Regions from separate parts of the Mesorhizobium subarcticum genome, predicted to be linked through region 3. Evidence: predicted binding sites of a transcription regulator. Region 3 holds the regulator's gene; each other region holds the start of a gene.
What was found. The regulator PhoB, encoded in region 3, activates phosphate uptake and scavenging genes when phosphate is short. The targets are predictions, from matches to a motif close to TGTCATNNANCTGTCAT.
Positions count from the first base shown of each region.

Region 1: a site for PhoB is predicted at 1,229-1,245, ahead of ppk2 (polyphosphate kinase 2). Genes of this name have one in related genera too.
Region 2: a site for PhoB is predicted at 1,859-1,875, ahead of ACZYHG_RS01975 (ceramide glucosyltransferase). Genes of this name have one in related genera too.

Region 1 is NZ_CM144237.1:5,301,288-5,304,563, reverse strand. Features, by position in the region: gene ACZYHG_RS25925 (aldo/keto reductase) at 28-1,071, opposite strand; gene ppk2 (polyphosphate kinase 2) at 1,353-2,273, shown strand; gene ACZYHG_RS25915 (dihydrofolate reductase family protein) at 2,322-2,966, opposite strand; gene ACZYHG_RS25910 (glyoxalase superfamily protein) at 3,141-3,276, opposite strand, start outside.
Region 2 is NZ_CM144237.1:424,306-427,581, reverse strand. Features, by position in the region: gene argF (ornithine carbamoyltransferase) at 1-144, shown strand, start outside; gene ACZYHG_RS01985 (Hsp33 family molecular chaperone) at 289-1,320, shown strand; gene apaG (Co2+/Mg2+ efflux protein ApaG) at 1,363-1,755, opposite strand; gene ACZYHG_RS01975 (ceramide glucosyltransferase) at 1,976-3,127, shown strand; gene ACZYHG_RS01970 (O-succinylhomoserine sulfhydrylase) at 3,149-3,276, opposite strand, start outside.
Region 3 is NZ_CM144237.1:2,091,448-2,094,723, reverse strand. Features, by position in the region: gene ACZYHG_RS10225 (ROK family protein) at 95-1,342, shown strand; gene phoB (phosphate regulon transcriptional regulator PhoB) at 1,497-2,186, opposite strand; gene phoU (phosphate signaling complex protein PhoU) at 2,202-2,909, opposite strand; gene pstB (phosphate ABC transporter ATP-binding protein PstB) at 2,935-3,276, opposite strand, start outside.

The DNA.
Region 1 (3,276 bases), 3.2 Mb from region 3:
CCGACGCAGTTTGTCGAGGCCCGCGTGCTACACGCCGCTCCGGTCAATCACGAGATCGGCGGGACCAAAACGATCCTTCGCCGTCAGTTGCTGGTGCCAGTAGGGGTAGAGCAGGGGCGGACGGCTGACCGCGTCGAGGCGTTCGCGTTCTTCGCCCGAGAGTGCCAGGCTGGCGGCCGCGAGATTGTCCTTGAGCTGCGCATCGTTACGCGCGCCGATCACCAGCGAGGAGACGGCAGGGCGGCCGAGCAGCCAGGCAAGTGCCACCTGCGCTGCCGATACGCCGCGAGCCTTGCCGATCTCGACAAGCACATCGACGATCCGCCAGAGGCGTTCCTCGTCGCGGATCGGCGGCTCCGACCAGCCGGCGAGCTGTCGCGCGGTCGGGCTGTCGCGATGGTATTTGCCGGACAGCAATCCGCCGGCGAGCGGGCTCCAGACCAGCACGCCTAGCCCCTGGTCGACCGAGATCGGCAGCAGTTCATATTCGGCCTCGCGAGCCTCCAGCGTGTAGTGGATCTGCTGGGTGACGAAGCGCGGCTGGTGACGGCTGTCGCTGATGGAGAGCGCCTTCATCACCTGCCAGCCGGAATAGTTGGAGCAGCCGACGTAGCGGACCTTGCCCTGAGTGACCAGCGTGTCGAGCGCGGCGATGGTTTCTTCCAGCGGTGTCACGCCGTCCCATTCATGCAGGAAGTAGATATCTATGACATCTGTCCTCAGCCGCTTCAGGCTCCTCTCGCATTCGCGGATCAGGTGATAGCGCGACAGGCCTTCGTCGTTAGGCCCACTGTCGATCCGCATGCGTGCCTTGGAGGCGATCAGCACGTCGGCCTTGCGCTTGCCGCCGAGCGCTTCGCCGATGATCTCCTCCGACAGGCCGTTCGAATAGACATTGGCGGTGTCGATGAGGTTGATGCCGGCGTCGATGCACATGTCGATCATCCGCTTGGCTTCGGTAAGATCGCTGTTGCCGACCGCGGCGAAGGGGCCTGCTCCGCCGAAGGTCATGGTGCCCAGGGTCAGTGTCGAAACCTTGAGGCCGGAACGGCCAAGGGTGCGGTATTCCATGTCAGTCCTCGCGATTGTGTTGAAGCGGGGCGGCGCGAAAGGGCGGCCCGGAATGCGCCGGGGATTTGTAGGACAATTCGGCCGATTTGTCGCTATGCAAAGATGGTGGGTCGATCACACATCGTGGAATCCGCAGCCGCGGCAATCGCGCCTGGGCTGCAATAAAACCGTCACTGCCGGCCTATATTGAATTCGGCTAAGGTGTTTCCATTCTAGGCTGCTGGCCTGCAATTGGAGGCGCCGTACGGGAACCGACAGGGCTTGTAAGCGGAGCAGCTGATATGACCGAGCTAAAACAGAATTCTCCTGCCAAGGATTGGCTTGAGGCCGAACTCGCCGACACGCTCGACGAAGATTATGAGCTCGAAATGTCGGAGCCGGCGCTGTCGATGGAGATCGCCAAGATCTACAAGAACTCGCATCCGCCTTCGATCGACCGCATGCAATATTTTCGCGATTTGATCAGCCTGCAGTCCGAATTGATCAAGCTCCAATCCTGGGTCGCCTATCACAAGAAGAAACTGGTGGTGATTTTCGAGGGCCGCGATTCCGCCGGCAAAGGCGGCGTCATCAAGCGCATCACCCAACGGCTCAATCCGCGCATCGCCCGTGTCGTGGCACTGCCGGCGCCGACCGAGCGTGAAAAGTCGCAATGGTATTTCCAGCGCTATGTGCCGCATCTGCCGGCTGGCGGCGAGATCGTGCTGTTCGACCGCTCCTGGTACAACCGCTCAGGCGTCGAAAGGGTGATGGGCTTTGCTTCACACGACCAGGTCGAGGAGTTTTTCCACGATGTGCCGGAGTTCGAGCGCATGCTGGTGCGCTCGGGCATCACGGTCGTGAAGTACTGGTTCTCGATCACCGATGAGGAACAGCAGATGCGCTTCCTGATGCGCATCCACGACCCGATGAAGCAGTGGAAGCTGTCGCCGATGGACCTGCAGTCGCGCGTGCGCTGGGAGCAGTACACCAAGGCCAAGGAAGAGACCTTCGCCCGCACCAACATTCCCGAGGCGCCCTGGTTCATCGTCGAAGGCAACGACAAGAAGCGCGCGCGGCTGAACTGCATCGATCATCTGCTCAAGCAGGTGCCGTATGAAGAGGTGCCGCACGAGGAGATCACGCTGCCGGAGCGCGTCTTCAACCCCGAATACGAGCGCCAGACGCTGCCGCGCGAACTTTACGTGCCGGAGAAGTATTGAGCCTGGAAAGGGGCGCCGTTTCTTACGCTGGCGCCCCCGTTCTCATGGCTATGCCCGACTGATCACCACATGCATCGCGTGCGGCGAGGCGACCTGTTCACTGCATTGGTAGCCGACCTTCGGCAGGTCGAGGCCTGCCAGAAGGTTTTCGCCGCCGCCAAGCAGCACAGGCGAGATCGCGAGATGCATCTCGTCGAGAAGTTTCTCCTGCAGGTATTGCCTGATCGTCGCGACGCCGCCGCCAACCCGCACATCCTTGCCACCAGCCGCGGCCTTCGCTTGCTCAAGTGCCGAATGGATGCCCTCGGTCACGAAGTAAAAGGTCGTGCCGCCTTCCATGACGACGGGCTCACGCGCATGGTGCGTCAGCACGAAGACAGGTACGTGATAGGGCGGATTGTCGCCCCACCAGCCTTTCCAGCTTTCGTCCTTCCAGGGCCCGCGGATCGGGCCGAACATATTGCGCCCCAGGATCCAGGCGCCGACATTTTCGAAGCTGCGCGCCGCGAAATCCTCGTCGACGCCGGAGGCGCCGCCTTCCTCGCCGAACATCTTGCGGAAGGTGCGGGTCGTGAAGGCCCATTTGTGCAACGCTTTCCCACCGACGCCGAGCGGATTCTCCAAATCCTGATCGGGACCGGCGCCATAGCCGTCGAGCGACAGGGTGAATGCGTTGACACGCAGCTTGGACATGAAGGCCTCCTAACCAATTATGTCTGCATCGGTTTTGTTGTAGCAAACCGATTGCAGATCGCAAGCGGTGGTCCTCACGATGCAGACACGTCCTGACACCGTCACCAAATGACGTCCGCGTGGCGATGCGCTGGAGTAGCCACTGGTGGCCCCCGGAACAGACGCAATATCAGGCTATTCGCCGGTAAGTTCCATGAAGCGGATATGGTTGCTGAACGGATCGATGACCTCGACCGTCAGCCGCCCGTCCCCGTGCTCGAGGCCAGGCTTCATGTAGCGGTAGTCCTTGGCCGCCAACTCCTTGTGGAAG
Region 2 (3,276 bases), 1.7 Mb from region 3:
CTGTTCATGCACTGCCTGCCGGCGCATCGCGGCGAGGAAGTGACCGACGAGGTCATCGACGGCCCGCATTCGGTGGTCTTCGACGAAGCCGAGAACCGGCTCCATGCCCAGAAGGCGGTGCTTGCCTGGTGTCTTGGTGCTTGACGTGTCTTGCTGTTTGAAGTGCTTGGGCGCTTGACGTGTCTTGGCGCTTGATCCTTGGGCGCTTGATCTGCGGCGGCGCGATGCCTATCTGCGCCGCATCACGCAAATCAAGCGCGTTTGGACGCATGTGGCCCTCCGGGCCGCATGGCCGCGCCCCGGAGCTTTGTCATGTTGGAAACCTATCAAGTGACTGAACATCACCCCAAACTCGGCGAGTTCGGCTATGCCGGCGACGACCATGTCGTGCCCTTCGAGGTCGGCCCGCTCGACGTGCGCGGCCGCACGGTCCAGCTCGGACCGATGCTCGACGCCATTCTCACCCGCCACGATTATCCCGAGCCGGTTGCCCGCCTGCTGGCAGAAGCCTGTGTGCTGACGGTGCTGCTTGGCACTTCGCTCAAGTTCGAGGGCAAGTTCATCCTGCAGACCCGCACCGACGGGCCGGTCGACATGCTGGTGGCGGATTTCTCCACGCCTTCGGCGCTGCGCGCCTATGCGCGCTTCGATGCGGATCGGCTTGAGGCGTTGGTCGCGGCAGGCGAGACTTCCCAGCAGACGCTGCTCGGCAGCGGCGTGCTGGCGCTGACCATCGACCAGGGCGCCCACACGCAGCGCTATCAGGGTATCGTCCAGCTCGACGGTGAAACGCTGGAGGACGCGGCACGCACCTATTTCCGCCAGTCGGAACAGATCCCGACGGATATAAGGCTTTCGGTTGCCAAGCTTTTGACGCCCGGCCCTGGCGGCGCGCGTGAACAGTGGCGTGCGGGTGGCATCCTGGCGCAGTTCCTGCCGCAGTCGCCCGAGCGCATGCGCGTTCCGGACCTGCCGGGCGGCGATGGCGATCCGCGCGAGGAGATCCATGATCCCTCAGACAATTCCTGGCAGGAGCTTCTGGCGCTGCTCGGCACCATCGAACCGACCGAACTGATCGATCCGACGATCGGCGCCGAACGGCTGCTCTATCGCCTGTTCCACGAGCATGGCGTGCGCGTCTTCGGCGGTGTCCCCGTCGCCGACCAGTGCTCATGCTCCAGGGACAAGATCCGCGGTATCCTCGAGGGGTTCTCCGCACAGGAGATCAAGGACTCGACCGAGGATGGCGGCATCCACGTCGCCTGCGAATTCTGCTCGACGCAATACGACTTCGACCCAGCGGAATTCGCGGCGCAGTAAGGGATCCTTCCTTCTCCCCGTATAGTGTCGGGGAGAAGGAGGCTAATTCACTGTCCGCCTTGTCCCCGGTAGATCCAGCGAAAACGCCGGTATGGCGATGTCGAATGTCTCGCCGCGCTTGTTGCGCATCGTATAGCGCCCGACCATGATCCCGGACGGCGTCGAGAGCGGGCAGCCCGATGTATACTGATAACTGTCGCCGGGATTGAGTTCGGGCTGGTCGCCGACGACGCCCGGGCCGCGCACTTCCTCTATCCGGCCGGTACCATCGGTGATGTGCCAATAGCGCGACAGAAGCTGCACGAATTCGTCCGACTGGTTGTCGATCGTTATCTGATAGCCCCAGACATAGCGGTTCTCGGAAGGGTCCGAGCGATCCTCAAGATAGAACGGCCTGACCTGAACTTCGATCTTGCGCGTGACGGCGCGATACATAAGCGGCTCCAAAACAATCCGGTAAGTTTCGGCGCTCCCGGCAAGCAGGTCAACGTGCGCGTCTTGTCGCGGCTGCCCTTGAAGGGCAGGTGCCGGCAAAGAATGTCATTTAAGTGACACATGACAATGGTGGTGTGCACGAACCGGGCGACTCGGCGCTCTGTCGACTGTTGAAAACGCCTGTCATGCGGGCCGTCTTTTCTGGAGTGACCAGATCTCGATGGAACTCACTGTCATAGCCGCCTCGCTTTCGACTGCTCTCATTGTCGTAAATGCTGCCAGCATCACGCTCGCCGCTTCACAGCTGAAACGGCGCGCCACGATCGTGCCGCCGGCGAGCAAATCGCAACCGGTGTCCATCATTGTCCCGTCGCGCGGCGTCGAGCCATTCACGCAGGAGACGCTGGAGCGCGCCTTCTCGCTCGACTGGCCGCGCTACGAGCTGATCTTCTGCGTCGCCCATGCCGACGATCCGGTGGCCAGGCTGATCAGACAAGCCATCACCCATTTCCCGCAGGTTCCGGCCCGGCTGTTGATTGGTGACGACCGCGTCAGCGCCAATCCCAAACTCAACAATTGCGTCAAGGGCTGGGAAGCCGCGCGCCATGACTGGGTCATCCTGGCCGACTCCAACGTGCTGATGCCAAGAGACTACGTCCAGCATCTGATGGCGGCGTGGCGGCCGGATACCGGCCTTGTATGCTCGACACCGATCGGCTCGCGGCCTGACGGCTTCTGGGCCGAGGTCGAATGCGCCTTCCTCAACACGCTGCAAGCCCGCTGGCAGTATGCCGGCGAGGCGCTCGGCCTCGGCTTTGCCCAGGGCAAGAGCATGCTGTGGAACAAGCCGATGCTGGATGCCAATGGCGGCATCCGTGCGCTGGCCGCCGAAATCGCGGAGGACGCCGCGGCGACCAAGCTGGTCAACGGGCTTAGCCTGCGCGTCAATCTCGTCGCCGCGCCCTTCGAGCAGCCGCTCGGCCGGCGCAGGCTTGGCGAGATCTGGTCGCGCCAGGCTCGTTGGGCGCGCCTGCGCCGCGTCACCTTCCCGCTGTTCTTCGCGCCCGAAATCCTGACTGGCGCAGTGGTGCCGCTACTGCTTGCACTGGTTGCGGCGGCAAGCGTCGGCCTCAGCCTGCCGCTGACGGCCATCGCCGTGCTGGCGGCCTTCTATCTTCCGGAATGTGCCTTGGCCTGGTCCAAGGGCTGGTACCTGTCGCCGCGCATGGTCGCGGCGATCATGGCGCGAGACCTGATCCTGCCGGCGATGTGGGCGCGCGGCTGGCTCGGAGGTGCCGTCGACTGGCGCGGCAATGCTATGACCATCGGCACCAAGGCAGCCGAGCTGGAAGAGGCGTCGTCGAGCGCGTAGGTTCCGGCGCCCGAGTCGCCTCTATTTAGCGGCCTTCAGCGCCTGCGCGACATCTTCCAGCAGATCATCGGTATCCTCCAGCCCGACCGACAATCTCAGCGTCCCCGGTCCGATGCCGAGTTCGGCGCGGGCCTCGTCGCTCAAATTCT
Region 3 (3,276 bases):
ACAGGACGGCCCGCTTCTGCCAGTATTTGGGCGTGTCGTCGGCAGTGTTCGAGGGGCCGGAGGAACCGCGGCGACCGGGAGGATGTGGGAAAGCATGTCGGTCGGAATCCGCCACGACGATCTGCGCCGGCGCAACCGCGCCATGGTGATTGCGGCCGTGCGCCGGGCCGGTCGGCCCTCGCGCACCGAGATCGCGGCGACCACCGGCCTCAGCCACTCGACCATATCGGCGATTTCCTCCGATTTGATCGGCGAAGGCATCCTGGCCGAAGGCAAACCGAGCGAGGCCGGCGCGCTCAAACGCGGCAGGCCGCAGGTCGGCCTCGGCCTCAACCCCGAGGCCGCGGCCGTCATGACCGTGGTGCTGTCGCTGAATTTCCTCTCCGTCGCCGTCATCGACTATGCCGGCCAGGTGGTATCGGAGGAGCAGCGCCGGTTGGACACGCTGACTATGTCGCGCGAGGCGCTGATCGGCGAATGCGTGGCCATCGTGCGGCGACGCCTCGCGGATCCCGACATCGATGTCCGCAGCGTCGCTCGCATCGCGCTGGCGATCCAGGGCATCACCGACACCAAGGCCCGGGCAATGCTCTGGTCGCCGATCACGCCGCAGACCGACATCGCCTTCGCCGACATACTCGAAGCCGAATTCGGCATCCCCGCCACCATGGAAAACGACTGCAACATGATGGCGGTGGCGCTGCGCTGGCGCGATCCCGAACGTTATCGCGACGACTTCATCGCTATCCTGCTTTCGCACGGCATCGGCATGGGCCTGGTGCTGAAGGGCGAGCTGTTCACCGGCACCCATTCCTCGGGCGGCGAGTTCGGCCACATGATCCATCGGCCGAACGGCGCACTCTGCCGCTGCGGACGCCGCGGCTGCGTCGAGGCCTATGCCGGCAACTACGCCATCTGGCGCAACGCAAAACAGCTCGGCGAGGACACCGAGCCGGTCGCCGATGTCAGCGACGCGCAGATGCGGGCCCTTGCCGCCACGGCGCGGGAGCGGGACGGGCCGGAACGCGAAGCCTACCGCAAGGCGGGCGAGGCGCTGGGCTACGGCCTCGGCAGCCTGTTCGCCCTGATCGACCCCGCCCCCGTTGCCATGGTCGGTGTCAGCGCCGCCGCCTTCGACCTGATCGAACCGGCGCTGCGGGAGGCCATCGCCCAGACCGCCGGTGGCCAGCATTCGAAATCGATTTCCTTCGACACCGAGCCGAACGAACTGCCCCTTATCCGCGAAGGCTGCGCCATGCGTGCACTGACCTTCGTAGACCAGGAGATTTTCGCGCCGGGCGCGCAGGGTAAGTCAGGCGTTGTCGGCAAGAACGTTGCCTGAATAACGCGTAGGGATATGTTGAGATTCAAGTCAGGCCGAGTCGAGAATGGTGGGTTCCGAGAACCGGAACGGAGCGGACATTTGGGTCCGTGAGTACCGGAAGCGCAGGAAACTGTCATTCGCAGGCCGGCATCACCTGAATATCAGCATATCCCTAATCTTCCCTGATCGCGTAGCCCGCCCCGCGAATGGTGCGGATCACATCCGGCATGCGGCCATTGTTGACCGCCTTGCGCAGGCGGCCGACATGCACGTCCACCGTGCGCTCGTCGATGTAGATCGTTTCGCCCCAGACATTGTCGAGCAACTGGCTGCGCGAGAACACGCGGCCGGGATGGCGCATCATGAATTCGAGCAGGCGGAATTCGGTCGGCCCGAGCCGGATCTCGCTCTTCTTGCGATAGACCCGGTGTGATTCACGATCGAGCACGATGTCGCCGACCTTGAGCACGCTGGACAGCACTTCCGGCTTGGCGCGGCGCAGCAGCGCCTTGATGCGGGCCATGAATTCCGGCGTCGAGAACGGCTTGACCAGATAATCGTCGGCACCGGTCGAGAGGCCGCGTACGCGGTCGCTTTCCTCGCCGCGCGCTGTCAGCATGATGATCGGCAGCCGCTCGGTCTCGGGCCGCATTCTTAGCCGACGACAAAGCTCGATGCCCGACACCGCCGGCACCATCCAGTCGAGCACCAGAAGGTCAGGGACGTTTTCCTGCAGCCGGATTTCGGCTTCGTCGCCGCGCGTCACCACTTCGACCTGGTAACCTTCCGATTCCAGGTTGTAGCGGAGGAGCACGCCTAGCGGCTCCTCGTCTTCCACCACCATGATGCGTGGCGCGATCATCGGCTTGTCACCCTGTTATGCCGCCGGCGCCGACATTGCGGTCTCGTCCTGCTTCGGGCGATTGGCGGGCAGCTGCGTGCCGGTCAGCACATAATACGCATTTTCGGCGATGTTGGTCACGTGGTCGCCGATGCGCTCAAGATTCTTGGCGCAGAACAAAAGATGCGTACAGGCGGTGATGTTGCGCGGATCTTCCATCATGTAGGTCAACAGTTCGCGGAACACCGAGGTGTATTTGACGTCGATGCGCTCGTCGTCATTCCTGAGCTTGGCGAGAGCCGAAGCGTCACCCGCCGCATACTCCTCGACCACGCCATGCACCTGGATCAGCACCAGCTGTGCCATGGCATCGATGGAGTGCGACAGGTCGCGCGGCGTGGCGCTGAGACCGACGGTGCCGACGCGCTTGGCGATGTTCTTGGCAAGGTCGCCGATGCGTTCGAGGTCGCCGGCCATGCGGATCGAACCGACGACATGGCGCAGATCGTCGGCCATCGGCTGGCGCTTGGCGATCAGCGTGATGGCGCGGTCGTCGAGTTCGCGCTGGCGGGCATCCATGATGGCATCATCGGAGACGACGCGCTGGGCGAGAGCGTTGTCGGAGTTCAGCAGCGCCTTGGTGGCGCCGCCGACCATCGAGCCGGCGAGATCGCCCATGTCGCTGATCAGCTTGCTGATCTGTCCGAGCTCCTCGTCGAAGGCTGCAACCGTATGTTCGGCCATGATCCTGGTCCTCGTATGCGTGCGATCAGCCGAAGCGGCCGGTGATGTAGTCCTGCGTGCGCTTCTCGCGGGGCGACGTGAAGATCTTTTCCGTTTTGTCGAACTCGACCAGCTCGCCCAGATACATGAACGCCGTCTGCTTCGAGACGCGCGCCGCCTGCTGCATGTTGTGGGTGACGATGACGATCGTGTAGTCGGCTTGCAACTCGTCGATCAGCTCTTCGATCTTGGCGGTCGACAGCGGATCGAGCGCCGAGGCCGGCTCGTCGAGCAGGATGACTTCCGGCTTCACCGCCACGGTGCGGGCAATGCAAAGCCGCTGCTGCTGGCCGCCCGACAGGCTGAGACCGCTGGCGTTGAGCTTGTC